Regions from separate parts of the Bradyrhizobium sp. 170 genome, predicted to be linked through region 2. Evidence: predicted binding sites of a transcription regulator. Region 2 holds the regulator's gene; the other holds the start of a gene.
The links. Region 2 encodes PhoB, which activates phosphate uptake and scavenging genes when phosphate is short. Its sites were predicted from a motif close to TGTCATNNANCTGTCAT; they were not measured.

Region 1: a site for PhoB is predicted at 2,416-2,432, ahead of IVB05_RS31005 (YbhN family protein). Genes of this name have one in related genera too.

Annotation. Positions count from the first base shown of each region.
Region 1 covers NZ_CP064703.1:6,616,370-6,620,787, forward strand. Annotated here, with positions in the region: gene IVB05_RS30995 (EAL domain-containing protein) at 1-1,525, opposite strand, end outside; gene IVB05_RS31000 (ferritin-like domain-containing protein) at 1,701-2,207, opposite strand; gene IVB05_RS31005 (YbhN family protein) at 2,587-3,642, shown strand; gene IVB05_RS31010 (hypothetical protein) at 3,740-4,418, shown strand, end outside.
Region 2 covers NZ_CP064703.1:589,968-594,385, forward strand. Annotated here, with positions in the region: gene pstA (phosphate ABC transporter permease PstA) at 1-391, shown strand, start outside; gene pstB (phosphate ABC transporter ATP-binding protein PstB) at 388-1,209, shown strand; gene phoU (phosphate signaling complex protein PhoU) at 1,221-1,937, shown strand; gene phoB (phosphate regulon transcriptional regulator PhoB) at 2,011-2,715, shown strand; gene IVB05_RS02760 (GcrA family cell cycle regulator) at 2,919-3,428, opposite strand; gene IVB05_RS02765 (aspartate aminotransferase family protein) at 3,946-4,418, shown strand, end outside.

The DNA of each region.
Region 1 (4,418 bases), 3.2 Mb from region 2:
GATTCTTGCCGTCCTCCGGCGCCAGCGAAATGCCGATGCTGACGCCGATGACGAGCTGGTGCCCGGCGATTTCGTACGGCGCGGAAACGCGCTCGACCACATGACTGGCGAGCAAGGCAACGGCGGATGGATCGCAATCGTTGCAGAACTGCACGATCGCGAATTCGTCGCCGCCGAGCCGCGCCACCGTATCGTGCTCGGTGATGCATTCGCCGAGGCGGCGAGCGACTTCCTTCAGGAGCGCGTCGCCGACCGGATGGCCGAGCGAATCATTGATGTCCTTGAAGTGGTCGAGGTCGAGACAGAGCACCGCAAGCTGATCGGCGCGTTTGGCAAGCCGCAAGGCTTTTTCGAGTTGCTCGCGGAACAGTGTCCGGTTCGGCAGATTGGTCAGCGCGTCATGGCGCGCCATGTGCGAGATCTGTTCCTGGGCAGCCTGCCATTCGGTGATGTCCTCGAAGGTAGCGACCCATCCGCCGCCCTTCATGGGCTGATCGACCACGCGGATCGAACGTCCATTGCGGCTCACCGTCCTGGTCACGCTGTTGCCGGCCTTGGCCGCAGCGATCACGCTGGCGACGAACTGATCGGGATCGCCGTCCCATCGATCAAGCGCCTTCTGCTGCCGGAGTACATCGAGCAGCAAACGACCCTGGAGGGCCATACCGGTCCGCCCCATCATTTCGGCATAGCGATCGTTGTACAAGAGGATGCGGCCCTCCGCATCGAACATGGAAAGTCCCTGCGACATGTTGTCGAGCGCGGTGTCGAGCAGGACTTTCTGATTATGGAGTTCGCCTTTCGCGCGGCGGTCAATCATGGCCGCCAGCAGCGATAGACCGAGAATGGCGAAGGCCGCGACCGCCGTCAGGAACGAAAGCGCGGTCGGAGAAATCGACAGCCCGTCGCTACCGAGGGTCGGGTCGGGAATGAGCGTGACGGCGCCCATCGCCGTGAAATGATGCGAAACGATGGCAACCGTCAGCAGCCCGGTGGCGGCCACGGTGTGAACGGGATTGTCACGACGTACGGCGACAAGAAGCGCCATGGCCGCAAACAGGCTGCCAAACACAATCGAGGCCACAACGATGCCGGGCGACCACACAATGAACGCCGGAAGCTCGAGTGCCGCCATGCCGGTATAATGCATCGCTGCAACACCGCCGCCAATGACGGCGCCGCCAAGGGCAACCACCGATTGGCGCGCACTGGACAATGCGATGCAGAGGCCGATGGCGACGATGGTTATTGCGAAGACCAGCGACAACAAGGTGACGGGTATGCTGTACCCGGCGCCTGAGCCGGGATCGTACGCCAGCATCGCGACGAAATGGGTAGCCCAGATTCCGCAGCCGCCGACGGCCGCATCGAGGCCGATCCAGGTCGCGCGCGTTCGGCCGCTCGACGCCCTGGCCCGATGAAACAGGCTGATGGCGACCGCGCTGGCAAGCCAGCAGATGGTGCCGGCAAGCAGGACCAGCCTCCAGTCATGCTCGGTGGTGAGACAAGTCAGGACACGATACATTACAGACCCCCGGGGTCTGTAACAGCAGTCCTATTCGTATATTTGAGGTAACCGCCGCGGTTCAGTTGCGCGGATGGTGAACAAACGCTTTTGGCATGCCAGGCGGCGACCCGGCATGGAAACGCCCGCGCGAGGCGCTCCCCGCGCGGCTTTTTGCCTCATTCGACGGGCGAGATCAGCTTGCGGCCCGCAGGTTGACCCTGCCTTCCGCCAGCGAGGTCAGCTTCTTGTCGGCCGTCTTTTCCTCGTCGAGCGTCTTCTGCAGAATGCTGGCGCAGTCATTGCGTCCAAGCTGCCGCGCCCACGCGATCAGGCTGCCGTAGCGGGTGATCTCATAGTGCTCGGCGGCCTGCGCGGCGTTGATCAGGGCTGCGTCCAGCACGGCTTTGTCAGCGACCTCGCCCGCGACGTCGTCGGCTTCCTCGATGATACCGTCGATCGCCGGGCAATCCACCGCCTTCACCTCGGCGCCGTGCATGCGGAATATCTCCTCGAGGCGCTCTACATGCGTCCTGGTTTCGTCGAGATGGGTCAAAAAGCCCTGCTTGAGCAGCTTGTCGGTCGCTTTTTCGGCCATCTTGGGCAGGGCCTTCACGAGTTGTTTCTCGGCGTAATAGATGTCCTGCAATTGGTGGATGAACAGGTCGTTCATGGTCTTGATGTCTTTGGTGAAGAGTCCCATTGCGGTCGTCCTTCATTTGGGGAACATCAGGCGCAGGCCTTTTCCCGGCCGGATATCCGCTTCATGTTCGATGCTGATGGGAGCTAACCGGCTTGCGAAAAGGATGTTCCTGAAGGCCTCGAAAACGCCGTGATGGAACGGACGGAACGGCAAAAAGAGCACGCGGAACGGACCTCGATGCGACTCAAAATCGTTAACGCGGCGACATATGTAGGGCGTATGACAAAGACGGCGAACGAAGCCAAAAGGCATGCTTGTCAAGGGCTGCACAACGGCCTGGTTTTGGCTTATGGATTTCGCGCACGGTGCCTCTGACCGTCGACTGTCACCCTTCGTGACAGGTCCCATCTTTACGTATTGCCCCCCGCCGGGAGGATGAATGCATCGGCTGCTGACCGCGCTCGGGCGTGGCTTCAAGGAGAAGATCGGCTGGAAACGGCTAGGGATCGCTGCGAGTCTCCTCATCATCATTCTTGCGGTCACCCATTTGGTTCGCACCCTGAAGGGGGTCGACACCGGAATTATCCTGACCGCGCTGACGGAGATCGCCCCGCATCGCATCGCGCTGGCCGCGCTGTGCGTGGTGGGGGCATTTTGCACGCTGACCTTCTATGATTTCTTCGCATTGCGAACCATTGGCAAGACGCACATCCCCTATCGCATCGCCGCGATGTCGAGCTTCACCAGCTACACCATCGGGCACAATATCGGCGCCACCGTCTTTACCGGCGGCGCGATCAGGTTCCGGATCTATTCCGACTACGGCCTGAGCGCGATCGATGTCGCAAAAATCTGCTTCCTCTCGGGCCTCACCTTCTGGCTCGGCAATCTGTTCGTGCTCGGCTGCGGCATGGCCTGGCATCCCGAGGCGGCGTCGTCGATGGACCTGCTGCCGCCGGCGATGAACCGGCTGATCGCGCTCGGCTGCCTTGCCGGCATCGCCGCCTATTTCGTCTGGCTGCTGATGGGCGAGGGTCGCCGCGAGCTCGGTCAGAACGGCTGGAAGGTGGTGTTGCCCTCGGCGCGGCTGACGCTGCTGCAAGTCCTGATCGGCGTCGTCGATCTCGGCTTCTGCGCGCTGGCAATGTATCTGTTGATGCCGACCGAGCCGCATATCGACTTCGTTTCGCTCGCGGTGGTGTTCATCCTGGCGACGCTGCTCGGCTTTGCCAGCCATGCCCCCGGCAGCATCGGGGTATTCGACGCCGCGATGCTGGTGGCGCTGCCGCAGTTTGGCAAGGAAGCGTTGCTGGCGACGCTGGTGGTGTTCCGGATCCTGTACTTCCTGATCCCCTTCGGCATCTCGATTTGGATCATGGGCATACGCGAACTCTGGCTAAGTGTGCTGCAACCCTGGCTGGAACGGCGCCGGCTTGGCGAAGCCTGTACGGCCAAGGCCCGGGTGCGGCCACCGATCAACGGCCGGCAATCCTGAGGCTGGTAACGGCGTCGTTATCTGCGCCGTCTGGTCTTTTGAGGCAGAGCTGCCTCATTCTCTTATTTCTGCCTTACCGCTAACGTCAAACGGCGCCATGGCTGGAATACTCCTACGTTCAATGATGTCGGTCGCGCTGGTTGCCGGCGCGCTGGTTGGAATGTCCACGTCCGCCGTGGAAGCCCAGACCGCCGGCGGCTACGGGCCGCTGCAGATTTCCTGGGAGGTGCGCAACCGCTTCCGCCTGTTCCGCGAGGAGCGGGATTTCCTGCTGCACGCCGAAACCGGGCGCGGCCGCGGCGTGCTGGCCTCGGAGCAGGCGCTGGCGATCCAGAGCGACGGCCGCGGCTGGGCGCGCAACACAGTGAACCGGCTCTGCATCGATCTGGCCGGCCGCGTCAGCGAGCCCTGCACCCGCGACAACGTCAAGGAAAGCTACCTCACCCCGATCGATCATCCGGTCGTGATCCGCCTAACCGGCCCGGTGCCGGTCGGCGCCACCTGCGCCTGGACGGTCGACGATGGCGACGGCCCGCAAACTTCCACCTTCGACTGCGCCGAACCGGTCAATCTCCGGGTCCGCTACGGCCGCACCACGGTGGTGACCGCCGACGTGTCCAGCTCGGATGGCAGTCAGCGCGTTTTCACCGAGATCGCGGTGCGCGACATCTTCATCGCCGGCCTCGGCGACAGCGTCGCTTCCGGCGAGGGAAATCCGGACCGGCCGATTGCGCTGTCCGATGAAGGCTTTTGCTTCCGCTCTTATCTTGGAACGG
Region 2 (4,418 bases):
GGTGGTCCGCACCACCGAGGACATGCTCGGGCTGGTGCCCAATCCGCTGCGCGAGGCGGCGTCCGCGCTCGGCCTGCCGCGCTCGCTGGTGATCCGGCGGATCGCCTATCGCGCGGCCCGGTCGGGCCTGATCACCGGCGTCCTGCTGGCGACCGCCCGCGTCGCCGGCGAGACCGCGCCGCTGCTGTTCACCGCGCTGTCGAACCAGTTCTTCAGCCTCGATATGACCAAGACGATGGCGAACCTGCCGGTCACCATCAACAACTTCGTCCAGAGCCCCTATGTCTACTGGAAGCAGCTCGCCTGGAGCGGGGCGCTCTTGATCACGCTCACCGTACTTGCCCTGAATATTGGCGCGCGCATTCTTGGCGCCGAGAGGACATCCAAATGACCGATCTCTCCGTATCCGTGAGTACCGCGAGCGGGCCCGTTCCGCAGGTGGCGCTGCCCGAGGCCGCGCCCAAGGTGACCGCGCGCGGCCTGAATTTTTACTATGGCGAGCATCACGCGCTGAAGAACATCAACCTGACGCTCGGCACAAACCGCGTCACCGCCTTCATCGGCCCGTCCGGCTGCGGCAAGTCCACGCTGCTGCGGATCTTCAACCGGATGTACGACCTCTATCCCGGCCAACGCGCGACCGGCCAGTTGATGCTCGACCAGACCAACGTCCTTGATTCCAAGCTCGATCTGAACCTGCTGCGCGCCCGCGTCGGCATGGTGTTCCAGAAGCCGACGCCGTTCCCGATGACGATCTACGAAAACATCGCCTTCGGCATCCGCCTCTATGAGAAGATCTCCAAGTCGGAGATGGACGGCCGGGTCGAAAAGGCGCTGCGTGGCGGTGCGCTGTGGAACGAGGTCAAGGACAAGCTCAATGCAAGCGGCCTGTCGCTGTCCGGCGGCCAGCAGCAGCGGCTCTGCATCGCCCGCACCGTGGCGGTGCGGCCCGAGGTGATCCTGTTCGACGAACCCTGTTCGGCCCTTGACCCGATCTCGACCGCCAAGATCGAGGAACTGATCCAGGAACTGGCGGAAGATTACACCATCGCCATCGTCACCCATAACATGCAGCAGGCGGCCCGCGTTTCGGACAAGACCGCCTTCATGTATCTCGGCGAGTTGATCGAGTTCGACGACACCAACAAGATTTTCACCTCGCCGAGCGATCGACGTACCCAGGACTACATCACCGGCCGGTTCGGTTGAGGAGATAAAACATGGCATCCGAACACACCGCCAAGGCATTTGACACCGATCTCCAGGAACTGACCCGTCTCGTCGCCGAGATGGGCGGCCTGGCTGAGCGCATGATCACCGAATCCGTCGATGCGCTTGTCCGCCGCGACGTCGCCCTCGGCAAGCGCGTCGTCGATTCAGACGTCGAAATCGACCGCCTGCAACATTTGATCGAGGAACGCGCGGTGCTGACCATCGCGCGGCGCCAGCCGATGGCGATCGATCTGCGCGAGATCGTCGGCGCCATGCGGGTCGCTACCGATCTGGAGCGGATCGGCGACCTCGCCAAGAACATGGGCAAGCGCGTCGCGGCGCTGGAGAACGATTTCCAGCCGCTGAAGCTGATGCGCGGCCTCGAACACATGACCGATCTCGTGCAGTCGCAGGTCAAGTCGGTGCTGGACGCCTATGCGGCGCACGATCTGCCGGCGGCGATGGCGGTGTGGAAGGGCGACGAGGAAGTCGACGCCATCTGCACCTCGCTGTTCCGCGAGCTCCTGACCTACATGATGGAAGATCCGCGCAACATCTCGTTCTGCATCCATTTGATGTTCTGCGCCAAGAACATCGAGCGGATCGGCGACCACGCCACCAATATCGCCGAGACCGTGTTCTACATGATCGAGGGACAGCAGATGCTCGACAAGCGCCCGAAAGGCGACATGACGACGTTTGCTACCGCCGTACCCAACACTTGATAAAGCGTTTTCAAGCGAAGTGGAGACCGGTTCGCGTGAAGAAAACGCGTCAAACAGAAGAGGCGAAAGCAGAATGAGCGCGCGCATTATGGTGGTCGAGGACGAGGAAGCGCTGACCACGCTGCTGCGCTACAACCTCGACGCCGAAGGCTATGACGTCGAAACCGTTGCCCGCGGCGACGATGCGGATACGCGGCTGAAGGAGCGTGTGCCCGATCTCGTCGTGCTCGACTGGATGTTGCCGGGACTGTCCGGCATCGAGCTCTGCCGCCGCCTGCGCGCCCGGCCGGAGACCAAGCAGTTGCCGATCATCATGCTCACCGCACGCGGCGAGGAGAGCGAGCGGGTGCGAGGCCTTGCGACCGGCGCCGACGATTACATCGTAAAACCGTTCTCGGTGCCGGAACTGCTGGCGCGGGTGAAGGGGTTGTTACGGCGCGCAAGCCCCGAGCGGCTCGCCACCGTGCTCACCTATGGCGACATCGAACTCGATCGCGAGAAGCGCCGCGTCGCGCGCTCGGGCCGCCAGATCGATCTTGGCCCGACCGAGTATCGCTTGCTGGAATTTTTCCTGGAGCATCCCGGCCGCGTCTTCAGCCGCGAGCAATTGCTCGACAGCGTCTGGGGCCGCGACATCTATATCGACGAGCGCACCGTCGACGTGCATATCGGCCGCCTGCGCAAACTGCTCAATCCCGGCCGCGAGCAGGACCCGATCCGCACCGTGCGCGGCGCGGGATACGCGCTGGATGACCGGTTTGCGAAGGTGGAGCCGTAGCGCTCCACCGCGTCACCCATACTCCATCGTCGTCCCCGCCTAGTGCGCAATTGCGCACGGGGCGCGGGGACCCATAACCACAAATCTCGATTGTTGTAATACGCTGGTGCTCCAGCGTGACATAACCACGAACGCCTGCGGTTATGGGTCCCTGCGTTCGCAGGGACGACGGCGGATATTTCCCGCGTAACTTACGATCGCCCTTACCGCGTCGGCTTCGGCGCCTGCCTCCGCCGGTCGGCGGCCGGTTGATACGCCACGCGCGAGTGATGCGCGCAATAGGGCAGGCCCGAAAGCGCCTTGCCGCCGCAGAAGAAGAATTCCGGGCTCGAGGGATCGCCGACCGGCCAGTGGCAGGTGGCCTCGTTCAGTTCGAGCAGCGACAGCCGCTGGCTCATCGGCACCACGTTGTCGAAGGCGATCGGATCCGGCTCCATCTCGACCTCGAAGGCGTGCGCGAGCGCGGTGTTGCCGCGCGAGACCGGGCGCGACACCCGCATCATCTGCTGGGCCGGGCGCGCCTTGCGCTGCCGCGGGGCGGCCGAGGAGGGGCTCTTGGCGCGGCCGGACAGGCCCAGCCGGTGCACTTTGCCGATCACGGCGTTTCGCGTCACATTTCCGAGTTCCGCGGCGATCTGGCTGGCCGATAATCCGGCTTCCCAGAGCTTCTTCAGCTGCTCGACGCGATCGTCGGACCAGGTCAATACCGTCATCGCATTCTTCCCTTCGCATCGCGCCGGCCAATCAGGGCAGCGCTGGCGACGTCATTCGTCTCAAAAAATCCCTGCGGTCAGAATCCCTTAGCCCTCGCCGGGCGCGAAAACCGCGCCCGAACGTCTACGCCTGCACAAATGGACTCTAGGGATCAGAACTGCCGCACGAGATGTCGTACCCGACAGCCCAAACGCTACAATATGGCGTGACTCGGGCGCAAGAGTCCGGGCCCGCGCGTCCACATGTTCCGATATCTAGGCATTGCACTGCGTGTTTTCCACCACACCGCAATCTTACGGATTTTCTTATCTTGCAGTGCAGGAAAGGCGGCTTCGTGGCGTGTTGACAGCGCCCCCCGCCCACATAGAATACCTCTCACGTGCCGCCCTTAAGAGGCGGCACGTTTCGTTTTCGCAAGACCGGCCGTTGCCGCGTTCGCGCCAATGCACGCGTGTGCTCCGCGGCAGGTCTTGAAAGCGGGTCTCAAACCTTCAGTGCAAACCTTTTGTGATCGCCATGACCAATAGCGCCACGTCGCATCTGCTTCCCGTCTTTGCCAGGGTCGATCTCGGCTTCGAGCGCGGCGAGGGCTGTTGGCTGACCGCCACCAATGGCGATCGCTATCTCGACTTCACCTCGGGGGTTGCGGTGAACGCGCTGGGTCACTGCCATCCGCATCTGATTGCGGCGCTGCAGGAACAGTCGACCAAGCTGTGGCACATGTCGAACCTGTTCAAGAGCCCGGACGGCGAGAAGCTCGCCGCGCGGCTCTGCGAGCAGAGCTTTGCCGACCTCGTGTTCTTCTGCAATTCCGGCGCCGAGGCGATGGAAGGCGTGATCAAGGTCGTGCGCCGCTATCAATTCTCCAAGGGGCATCCCGAACGCTATCGGCTCGTCACCTTCGAGGGCGCGTTCCATGGCCGCACTTTGGGCACGCTCGCCGCGACCGGCTCCGCCAAATATCTCGAAGGCTTTGGGCCGCCGATGGA